One region of the Brevibacillus agri genome, then DNA from elsewhere that is predicted to be linked to it. Evidence: predicted binding sites of a transcription regulator. Region 1 holds the regulator's gene; the other holds the start of a gene.
What was found. The regulator LexA, encoded in region 1, represses DNA repair genes until DNA is damaged. The targets are predictions, from matches to a motif close to CGAACATATGTTCG.

Region 1 (4,419 bases):
GTCTAAACGACTGTCCACCTCATGCAAAGTATCGCCTTATTCCCAGGCTTTGCATGAGACGCTGCAGTATCTGGCAAACCAATTCCATTCACCAACCACACACCCCCTCGTTCGCGTTTTCTCCCTGCGCGCCGCCAAGTGCCCGCGCAGTAGTTCCCATTATAAATCATCTGTCCGCCATTTGCACCGCGGCTCTGGCGATTTTTTCGCCACGCGCGCGCCGTCCGCCTATGCGACAAAGGAGCGGGGGACTCTTTACCTGGTCACAAGAGTGCGGAGCTGTTCTTCCGTCCACTTTTCCACATCCAGCAGCGCCTGGTATGGATCGTCTCCCGGAATGTTAAAATAGGAGGCAAAAGCAGGTTCGGTTTTCAGGCCGTCTTGCTTGAGCTGGCGGATGGCGCGGAGGGCGTCAGCGCCACCGAGCAGCAGCAAACGGTGCTCGACGACCATGTGCCGATACGCATTTTGCTGTTCGACCGGGCGCGGTTGGGCAAACAGCTCAAACCAGAAGCCGCAGGCAAAAAACGCAATCAGGCAGGTGGGCACGCCTTGCACGAGCAGACGAGCTTCCTCGTAGCCTTCATACGCCGCATACGAAGCGCGGACGACGTCGGCAAACTGCTCGAGGTCGTGGCACTCGCAAATAATGTCCAGATCGCTGTCCGCAATGTCGATGTCCAGAGGGATCGTACCTGCGAGCACGGGATCGAACGCTTGCAGCCGCTGCATGACCGCGGATTGGGCGATGGCCTGGCCCGCAGCTTTTTGTTTCGGTGTCCCGTTGTGCAAATAAGAGAGGTCGCGCCAGTTTCGCGTCATAGTAACCCTCCGCTTTCGTTAAAATAGGCAGGTACTCCTCGCAGACGGCCTCACGGATTCGCAAAAGAAGAGTGCAACTTCAATCGGCTTTTTCTCGTATTACCTATGTGAGAGGAGTGCATAGAGAATGGATATTGTTCTTTGGATTATCGTGTTGGTGCTTTTCGCGCTAAGTATCGCCGGTATATTTTTGCCAGTACTACCCGATACGATTTTACTGTGGGCAGGCTTTTTGCTCTACCACTTTTTCATAGCCGATCCGGGAGCGGGGTTGCCAGCGTCTTTCTGGTGGGGGATGGTGGTGCTCAGTATCTTGCTGTACGGTGCGGATTTGTTGACCAACATGTTTTTCGTGAAAAAGTACGGCGGCTCCAAATGGTCTTCGGTGGCTGCGGCCGTAGGGATTGTTCTCGGAATCTTCGTGTTCCCGCCGTTCGGGATGCTGATTATGCCGTTCGTGCTCGTGGTGCTGGTGGAGTTGCTCGTGCAAAAGCAGCCGATAGAGAAAGCGGTAAAGGCAGGCTTTGGCTCGCTGATCGGCTTTTTGGGAAGCGCAGTTGTCAAAGTCGTGTTGCAGGTGAGCATGATCGTCTGGTTTTTCCTTGCCAGATAAATATAATGATAGAGACGAAAAAGGACAGCGGAGGCTGTCCTTTTTTCATGCGCTGGAACGATTAGTGGATGAGGCGATAGACGCCAATGACTTTTCCGAGAATGGTGACGTTGTCCAAAATGATCGGTTCCATCGTCGCGTTTTCCGGCTGGAGGCGGAAGTGGTTCTTCTCTTTGAAAAAGCGCTTGACGGTCGCTTCGTCTTCTTCTGTCATGGCGACGACGATATCGCCGTTGTTGGCGACGTGCTGCTGGCGCACGATTACGTAGTCGCCGTCCAGGATACCGGCGTCGATCATGCTGTTCCCGGAAATCCGCAGCATGTACACCTTGTCTGAAGTCACGATATTTTCTGGAAGCGGGAAGTACTCTTCGACGTCCTCAATCGCGGTAATCGGCTGCCCGGCGGTTACTTTCCCGATGACGGGAACGCGAACGACAGAGTCCTCGAAGTTGTCCTGGAAGCGGTCTTCCTCAGACAGCAGTTCGATGGCGCGAGGCTTGGTAGGGTCGCGGCGGATCAGCCCTTTCTTTTCCAAGCGCGCCAGATGACCGTGCACAGTAGAGCTGGAGGCAAGTCCGACAGCTTCGCCGATTTCGCGGACGGATGGAGGATAGCCTTTGTCCCGGACTTCCTTGCGAATAAATTCGATTATGGCTTGTTGTCTGCTGGATAATTTTGACATAGAGAGACACCCCTGATTTCTCGAACATGTTTTCCTATATTATACCATGGGAGCTTGCGTTCGACAAACATAAGTTCGATTTTGATGCGAACAGGAATTTTTGACAGGGTAAATGCATTTGATTCGACAGCATCGGCCAAATCTCGAAAAAAGCGCGGGCGGGCGGCCGGAGCCGTAAGTTGCAGCCGTTCCATTGTAATAGAGCCGGGCTAACTCCAAGTCGGCAAACAGTTCCATCGTCGCGGAGCCGGGCTTACGTCGAGCCACAAGCCGCTCCATCGTCGCGGAGCCGGGCTTACGTCGAGCCAAAAGCCGCTCCACTGTCGCAGAGTCGAGCTCACGTCAAACCGCCAGCCGCTCCAGTACCGAAGAGCCGAGCTTACGTCAAGCCACAAACCGCACCAACGCGGCACACTTGGACTTCTGTTCAGGTAGCAAGCAACCAGCTAGAAACGAGCTAAATCCACCCCAATAGAGTCGCCCGGCAGCGTCATCCGAAGCAAAAACGGCTGCGCACAGCAGCTCCGCGCGAATTTGCGAGACGGCGGTTTTTGTATTGACATGAACATATGTTCTCATTTATGATAGGGATACGAACTTATAGAACGTATGTTTGCAGGGGGTCATATTATGAATGCCATGTCTATCCATAACCGTTTCGAGAAAAAGCAGCCTCGCCGCGTCCGTTTGGGCATCACGAGAGGACAAGCTATTTTGTTTTTGCTGACGTTCTCTCTCTTTTTTTACTTGCTTACCGAACTGGTGTTTGCCTCTTCTGCGCATAAAGAGCCGCTAAAAGGAAAAGAAGTGACCGTTCGCTCCGGCGACAGTCTTTGGACGATTGCTGTGCGCCATCATCATTCGGAAAAGGTGGATGTGCGCGATCTGATTTTCGATATCAAAATGGCGAACAACCTCGACAGCAATCTCATTTATCCGGGGCAGACCTTGTTCATCCCGGAAACGGACTGATTCGAGCACTTGCCCGCCATCCGCTCTCTTGCCAGTTCCGACTGATATGATATAATAAAGCGGCATTACTACAGAGTGGGAGGAACCGGAACGTGGTATCTGACGCGGAAATTAAACGAATCAACGAACTGGTCAAGAAATCTCGCGAGGTTGGCTTGACTGACGAGGAAAAGCAGGAGCAAAAAGCTCTGCGCCAAAAGTACATCGATGCGGTCAAGATGTCGCTTCGAGCGAATCTGGATTCCATCCGCTATGTGGAAGATCTTGAGGAAAATCGTCCAAAACAGTAAACTTACTTGTATTGATACGGCAGACATCCTTGCTTGACGCTCGGGTGTCTTTTTGTTCCTGACGACATCTGCCAGTTTTGCAATTGAGGAGGGGGACCAATGGCATGGGTGGCTGTAGCGGTTGGGGGAGCAGTCGGCTCGTTGCTTCGTTATGTGCTGGCGCTGGTTGCCAATCAGCCGGGCTGGCCTGTAGGCACGTGGCTGGCGAACATCATTGGCTCGTTTGCCATCGGCGTTTTGTTTGTGATCGGCAAGGAGCGGGGAGGCTTCTCGCCTGAGCTGTATCTTTTGTTTACGACAGGTATTATGGGCGGATTCACGACGTTTTCCACATTTTCGCTGGAAGTGGTTTCGTTCTGGGGAGGGGGACAATGGCTGCGCGGGCTCGTTTACGCCCTGCTCAGTATCGTGGTCGGCCTGCTCTCTTGTGCCGCGGGAATCTGGCTTGCCAGACAAATGCAATAACGACCATCACATTGATAAAAGACGAGAGGGGGGATGGGTGTGAGTACCCAACACCGCGATTACGAGGCAGAACAAAACAAGCTGGATGAGACGATTGCATTGATCGATGGGGAGATCGCTCGGCTGCGCGAAGAGATTCGGGAAGCGACCGACGATTACGTCAAGCAGGTCGTGAACGCAAGCAAGGCAAAAGACCTGCGTTATTTGGAGGATCACGGACGCGACAAGCCGTACTTTGGCCGAGTCGATTTTCTCAAGGACGAGGTTTACGAGCTTGACCAGGTGTACATCGGAAAAAGAGGGATCGTCCGCAGCGATACGTTTGATTCGATCGTCGTGGATTGGCGAGCGCCCATTGCCAGTCTCTATTATTCCGGAGAGAGCAAGGATGCGTTTTACCGGATGGGGCGCGAGATCGTGCGCGGCGAGGTGAGATTGAAGCGCAACTTCGCGATTGAGGACGGAAAAATCGTCGGGATTTACGATGGCGCTGTAAAAGAGACGATCAACCGCGAGATGGGGCACCCGGACGAGTTTTTGCAGGAAGGCTTCATCGACGAATTTTTGAACGC
Region 2 (4,419 bases), 950 kb from region 1:
CACAACCCTTTCATTATTAAACTACCATTTTGTGTTCTGCCCTCGGTACAGAAGAAAGATTTTTCTGCAAGCAGATGTAGAACAACGCTTCAAAGAGTTGGTACATGAAGGGTGTGAGGAACTGCAAATTGTGATTGTTGCTCTTGAATGCGACAAAGACCATACGCATATGTTTCTCAACGCACTCCCATCATTAAGCCCTGCGGATATGATGGCAAAAATGAAAGGAGTGGTTTCCACATCTTCGGCATTTGCCGAGTTTGTGGACACGCTCATACTTCGTTTCTACCGCAAGTGAAACGATAAAGCGATATGTCGAACAACAGAAAACAAGGGGGTGAAAATCATGTCGCAGACCATCACAGTCAAAGTGAAATTGCTTCCAACAAAAGAACAGGCTTCTATTTTGCGTGAGATGAGTCAAACGTACCTCTCCACTATCAATACTCTCGTTTCCGAAATGGTTGCTGAAAAGAAAAGCACAAAGAAGTCGAGTAAGGATATTTCTGCTTCTTTGCCAAGTGCCGTTAAAAATCAAGCTATCAAGGACGCGAAAAGTGTGTTTAAGAAAGCGAAGAAAAGCAAATTCACTACTGTTCCTGTTTTGAAGAAACCTGTCTGCATTTGGAACAATCAAAACTATTCGTTTGATTTCACGCACATTTCCATGCCGATTATGATTGACGGCAAGGTAACTAAAACACCTATCCGTGCTTTGTTAGTTGATAAAGACAACCGTAACTTTGCTTTGCTAAAACACAAATTAGGTACGCTTCGAATCACACAGAAAGCAAATAAATGGATTGCCCAAATTTCTGTCACCATACCTACTATGGAAGGAACAGGAGTAAAAGTCATGGGGGTTGATTTGGGTTTAAAAGTTCCTGCCGTTGCTGTAACAGATGATGAAAAGGTACGTTTCTTTGGGAATGGCAGACAAAATAAGTACATGAAGCGTAAGTTTCGTTCTGAACGCAAAGCATTAGGCAAAAAGAAAAAGGTAAATGCGATTCGTAGTTCAAAAGATAAAGAACAACGTTGGATGAAAGACCAAGACCATAAGGTTAGTCGTGCTATCGTAAATTTTGCAAAAGACAATAAAATTTCTGTCATTCGCTTGGAACAACTGGCGAATATTAGACAGACGGCAAGAACAAGCCGTAAAAACGAAAAGAATCTGCATACTTGGTCATTTTATCGCCTGTCTCAGTTCATTGAATATAAAGCGAATTTAGTTGGTATTAGAGTTGAGCATGTGAATCCTGCATACACAAGTCAGACATGCCCTAAATGCTCTGAGAAGAATAAGGCACGAGACCGTAAGTATAAATGCAAATGTGGATTCGAAAAACATCGTGATTTAGTCGGTGCTATGAACATTCGATATGCACCTGTGATTGATGGTAACAGTCAATCAGCCTAAGATGCTATATGCACTGTCTTAGGAGGGGCAATGAGATGTCCTCATCTTGAAGGCTGTTCAAAACAGAAATGGACTGCGAACGCTTAGTCATTCAAGAATCCCACCCGTACACCGCAAGGTGGAAGGCTTGCGGCTTTAGCCGTGGGAGTCTCAAGTTCAATCTTTACGTGCACAGAGTATCGGTCACAGAATTGTAATACCGCCGCCGTCAGCTTTTGAATTGGTTCAGGCTTTGGATAGGAGGATGGCAATATGGGAAACAAGTTTTTAATCGATCTTCGAATGGAGAAGCTTGAAGATGTCGCAAAAGGTATCCTTGCCATACCGTCTGTAACCGAGGCTGAACGTAAAGAAAGCGATGCGTTGTTAAAAAAGTTGGTTCTAAATTCGAAGGAAAAAGTGAAATAGCAGCCTGGCCACTAAAGGTGGCCGGGCTTTTTTGTGCAATACCGCACCGTCTCTTTTGAAAAGAGGCTCATCCAATTGTCGCGAGCCGAAGAGGACGCAGCCATAACGATCCCGGTAGCAAGCAGGGAAAAAAATCAATTTGCGAACATGCGTTCTCTTGTGTTAGGATGTTTTCAACAGCAGCTAGGCATGGGGCGACGGCTGCGCGTCCAATCAATCATGTCTTTTCATGAGGCGGTGACAGCTTTGGTGTTGGCGGATTTGAAAAAGTACAGAGACAGACAGCAAGCGGTTGAGATCATTTATTTGAACAAGCGGGGCCAGACGAGCAGGCGAATCATCCGGATTCTTTTGCTGGATGAGGATAAGGGGCAGCTCAAGGCGTATTGCTATACGAGAAAGGCTTGTCGGGTGTTCGCGATTGCCGGCATTTTGGCGCTCGCGCCAGTTGCCGGGCAGTTTGTGGGGTGAGGTGGCAGGTCACGGGAGGTCGCGAGGGTCAGGAAGGGCAGGGAAGTCAGCCAAATGGTTAGATGGCTGGACAGTCAGGAAGTCGGAAAGTCGGGCGGCCGGAAGCGGAAGTCATAACGGCCGGGGAGTCGGAAAGCCGTGCAGTTGGACAGTCGGAAAGTCGTGCAGCCGGACAGTTGGAAAGCCGTGAAGCCGGAAAGCCGGAAAGCCGTGCAACCGAACAGCCAGACAGCCAGAAAAGCTGCCCCTCTGACACCCCGACCCCGAGGCAGTCAGCTCCCCTCCCCACCAACGCCATCCTTTTCACCCATCCTGTTCCAAAAGTGTTAGCCAGCTTGTGGTATAATGAAAGTGAACACAGTATTCCCCTTAGGGGCGGAGAGGGCGTGGACGCTGATGGAGTACGTTATTCTCATCGTCGTTTTTCTCGTAATCGCAGTGACTCTCTTTTCGATCAGAGCCGTCGCAAAGAGCGGAAGGAGACGCTCGTATTCGTCGTCCTCAGACAGTGGCGGAGCCTTTTATGTGGACAGCGGCCATCATCACCATCATCGCCACCACGACTCGGATGGATATGGATGCAGCCACGACAGTGGCGGTGGAGACAGCGGAGGCGGAGGCGGCGGTGGAGGTGGAGACTGAGGCTTTTTCCATGCCTCCTGATGTGTTACAATGATTGGGAAAAAGTTGATTCCAAACCATGAATGGTGCGGGCTTGAAAAAGGAGAGATGTATTATGGCAAACATCAAATTCGTACAGAGTGTAGGAACGTCCGTCGCAGGAATCCTCCTTTCAAGCGAACAGTAGCACCGTTCAAAAAAATGAGGATTCGACTGCGACTGGTTTTGGCGTAGGGCCAATCATACAACCATTTGCAGGGGGAATCCGTTTTGAATCACACAACCAATCAATCTGTTTTGCAAACTTTGGGCTGGAATGAGCATTTTGCCAATCTGTTCGCCCCTTATGCCGAGCAAGGCTACAGCGTGGGCAGAATCACGCTGGAACATAAACGCATTTATCGTCTGTTGAGCGAGCACGGCGAGCTTTTGGGCGAAGTCACGGGCAAGTTGCGCTATGAGGCGACTGGCCGCGAGGATTATCCGGCGGTAGGAGACTGGGTCGTCATCACGGCGCGTCCCGAGGAAAAGAAAGCCTCGATTCATGCAGTGCTGCCGCGCAAGAGCAAGTTTTCCCGCAAAGCTGCGGGAGACAGCGTCGAAGAGCAGATCGTGGCTGCCAACGTCGATACCGTATTTTTAGTGAATGCCTTAAACAACGATTTTAATATACGCAGGATGGAGCGCTATCTCATCCTCGCCTGGGAAAGCGGAGCCAATCCGGTGATCGTGCTTTCAAAAGCCGACTTGTGCGACGATCTGGAGCAGCGCATCGCGGACGTAGAAAGCGTCGCGATTGGCGTGCCTGTGCACGTAGTCAGCGCAGAGCGGGGAGAAGGGCTGGAACAGCTTGCCCCGTACCTGGGGTGTGGCCAGACAGTGGCGCTCATGGGGTCCTCTGGTGTCGGCAAGTCTACCTTAATCAACAAGCTGAGCGGAGCAGAGCAGCAAAAAGTAAACAAAGTGCGCGAGGGAGACGATCGCGGCCGCCATACGACTACTCACCGCGAGCTGTTCCAGCTTCCGGACGGCGCTCTCATGATCGACACACCGGGCATGCGCGAGCTGCAGCTATGGGAAGCGGATGAGGGGTTCCGCGGAGCATTTGACGATATCGAGCAACTGGCGGAAGCGTGCCGATTCAACGATTGCCAGCACGGGCGGGAGCCAGGGTGCGCCGTTCGGGCGGCGATTGAGGACGGTTCGCTGGAAAAAGCTCGCTTCGACAGCTATTTGAAGCTTCAGCGCGAACTGGCCCATCTGGCTCGCAAGGAAGATGCAAGGCTGGCAGCAGCAGAGAAGGACAAGTGGAAAAAAATCACCATGCAAGCGCGAAGCAAAAAGCCGAAGCGATAAAACGCAAGAGTCCTCGGACAACCGGGGGCTCTTTTCGTTTGGAGACAGGGCAAGCGCGCGGCTCGACTTTCAGAAATTTACGCTTGATTCCAGCAAGCCAGTTGTGATAGATTGGGGCAAGACCCAGCAATCGTGCTGGA

Region 2: a site for LexA is predicted at 1,974-1,987, ahead of BA6348_RS27260 (WYL domain-containing protein). Genes of this name have one in related genera too.

Annotation. Positions count from the first base shown of each region.
Region 1 is NZ_CP026363.1:2,766,725-2,771,143, forward strand. It holds gene BA6348_RS13875 (DUF4269 domain-containing protein) at 256-822, opposite strand; gene BA6348_RS13880 (DUF456 domain-containing protein) at 950-1,435, shown strand; gene lexA (transcriptional repressor LexA) at 1,497-2,120, opposite strand; gene yneA (cell division suppressor protein YneA) at 2,751-3,092, shown strand; gene BA6348_RS13895 (DUF896 domain-containing protein) at 3,185-3,382, shown strand; gene crcB (fluoride efflux transporter CrcB) at 3,482-3,847, shown strand; gene BA6348_RS13905 (HelD family protein) at 3,887-4,419, shown strand, end outside.
Region 2 is NZ_CP026363.1:1,812,944-1,817,362, forward strand. It holds partial or broken gene tnpA (IS200/IS605 family transposase) at 1-341, shown strand, start outside; gene BA6348_RS09065 (RNA-guided endonuclease InsQ/TnpB family protein) at 347-1,423, shown strand; gene BA6348_RS26570 (hypothetical protein) at 1,676-1,831, shown strand; gene BA6348_RS27260 (WYL domain-containing protein) at 2,021-2,302, shown strand; gene BA6348_RS26575 (hypothetical protein) at 2,804-2,956, opposite strand; gene rsgA (ribosome small subunit-dependent GTPase A) at 3,194-4,279, shown strand; purine riboswitch at 4,419-4,419, shown strand, end outside.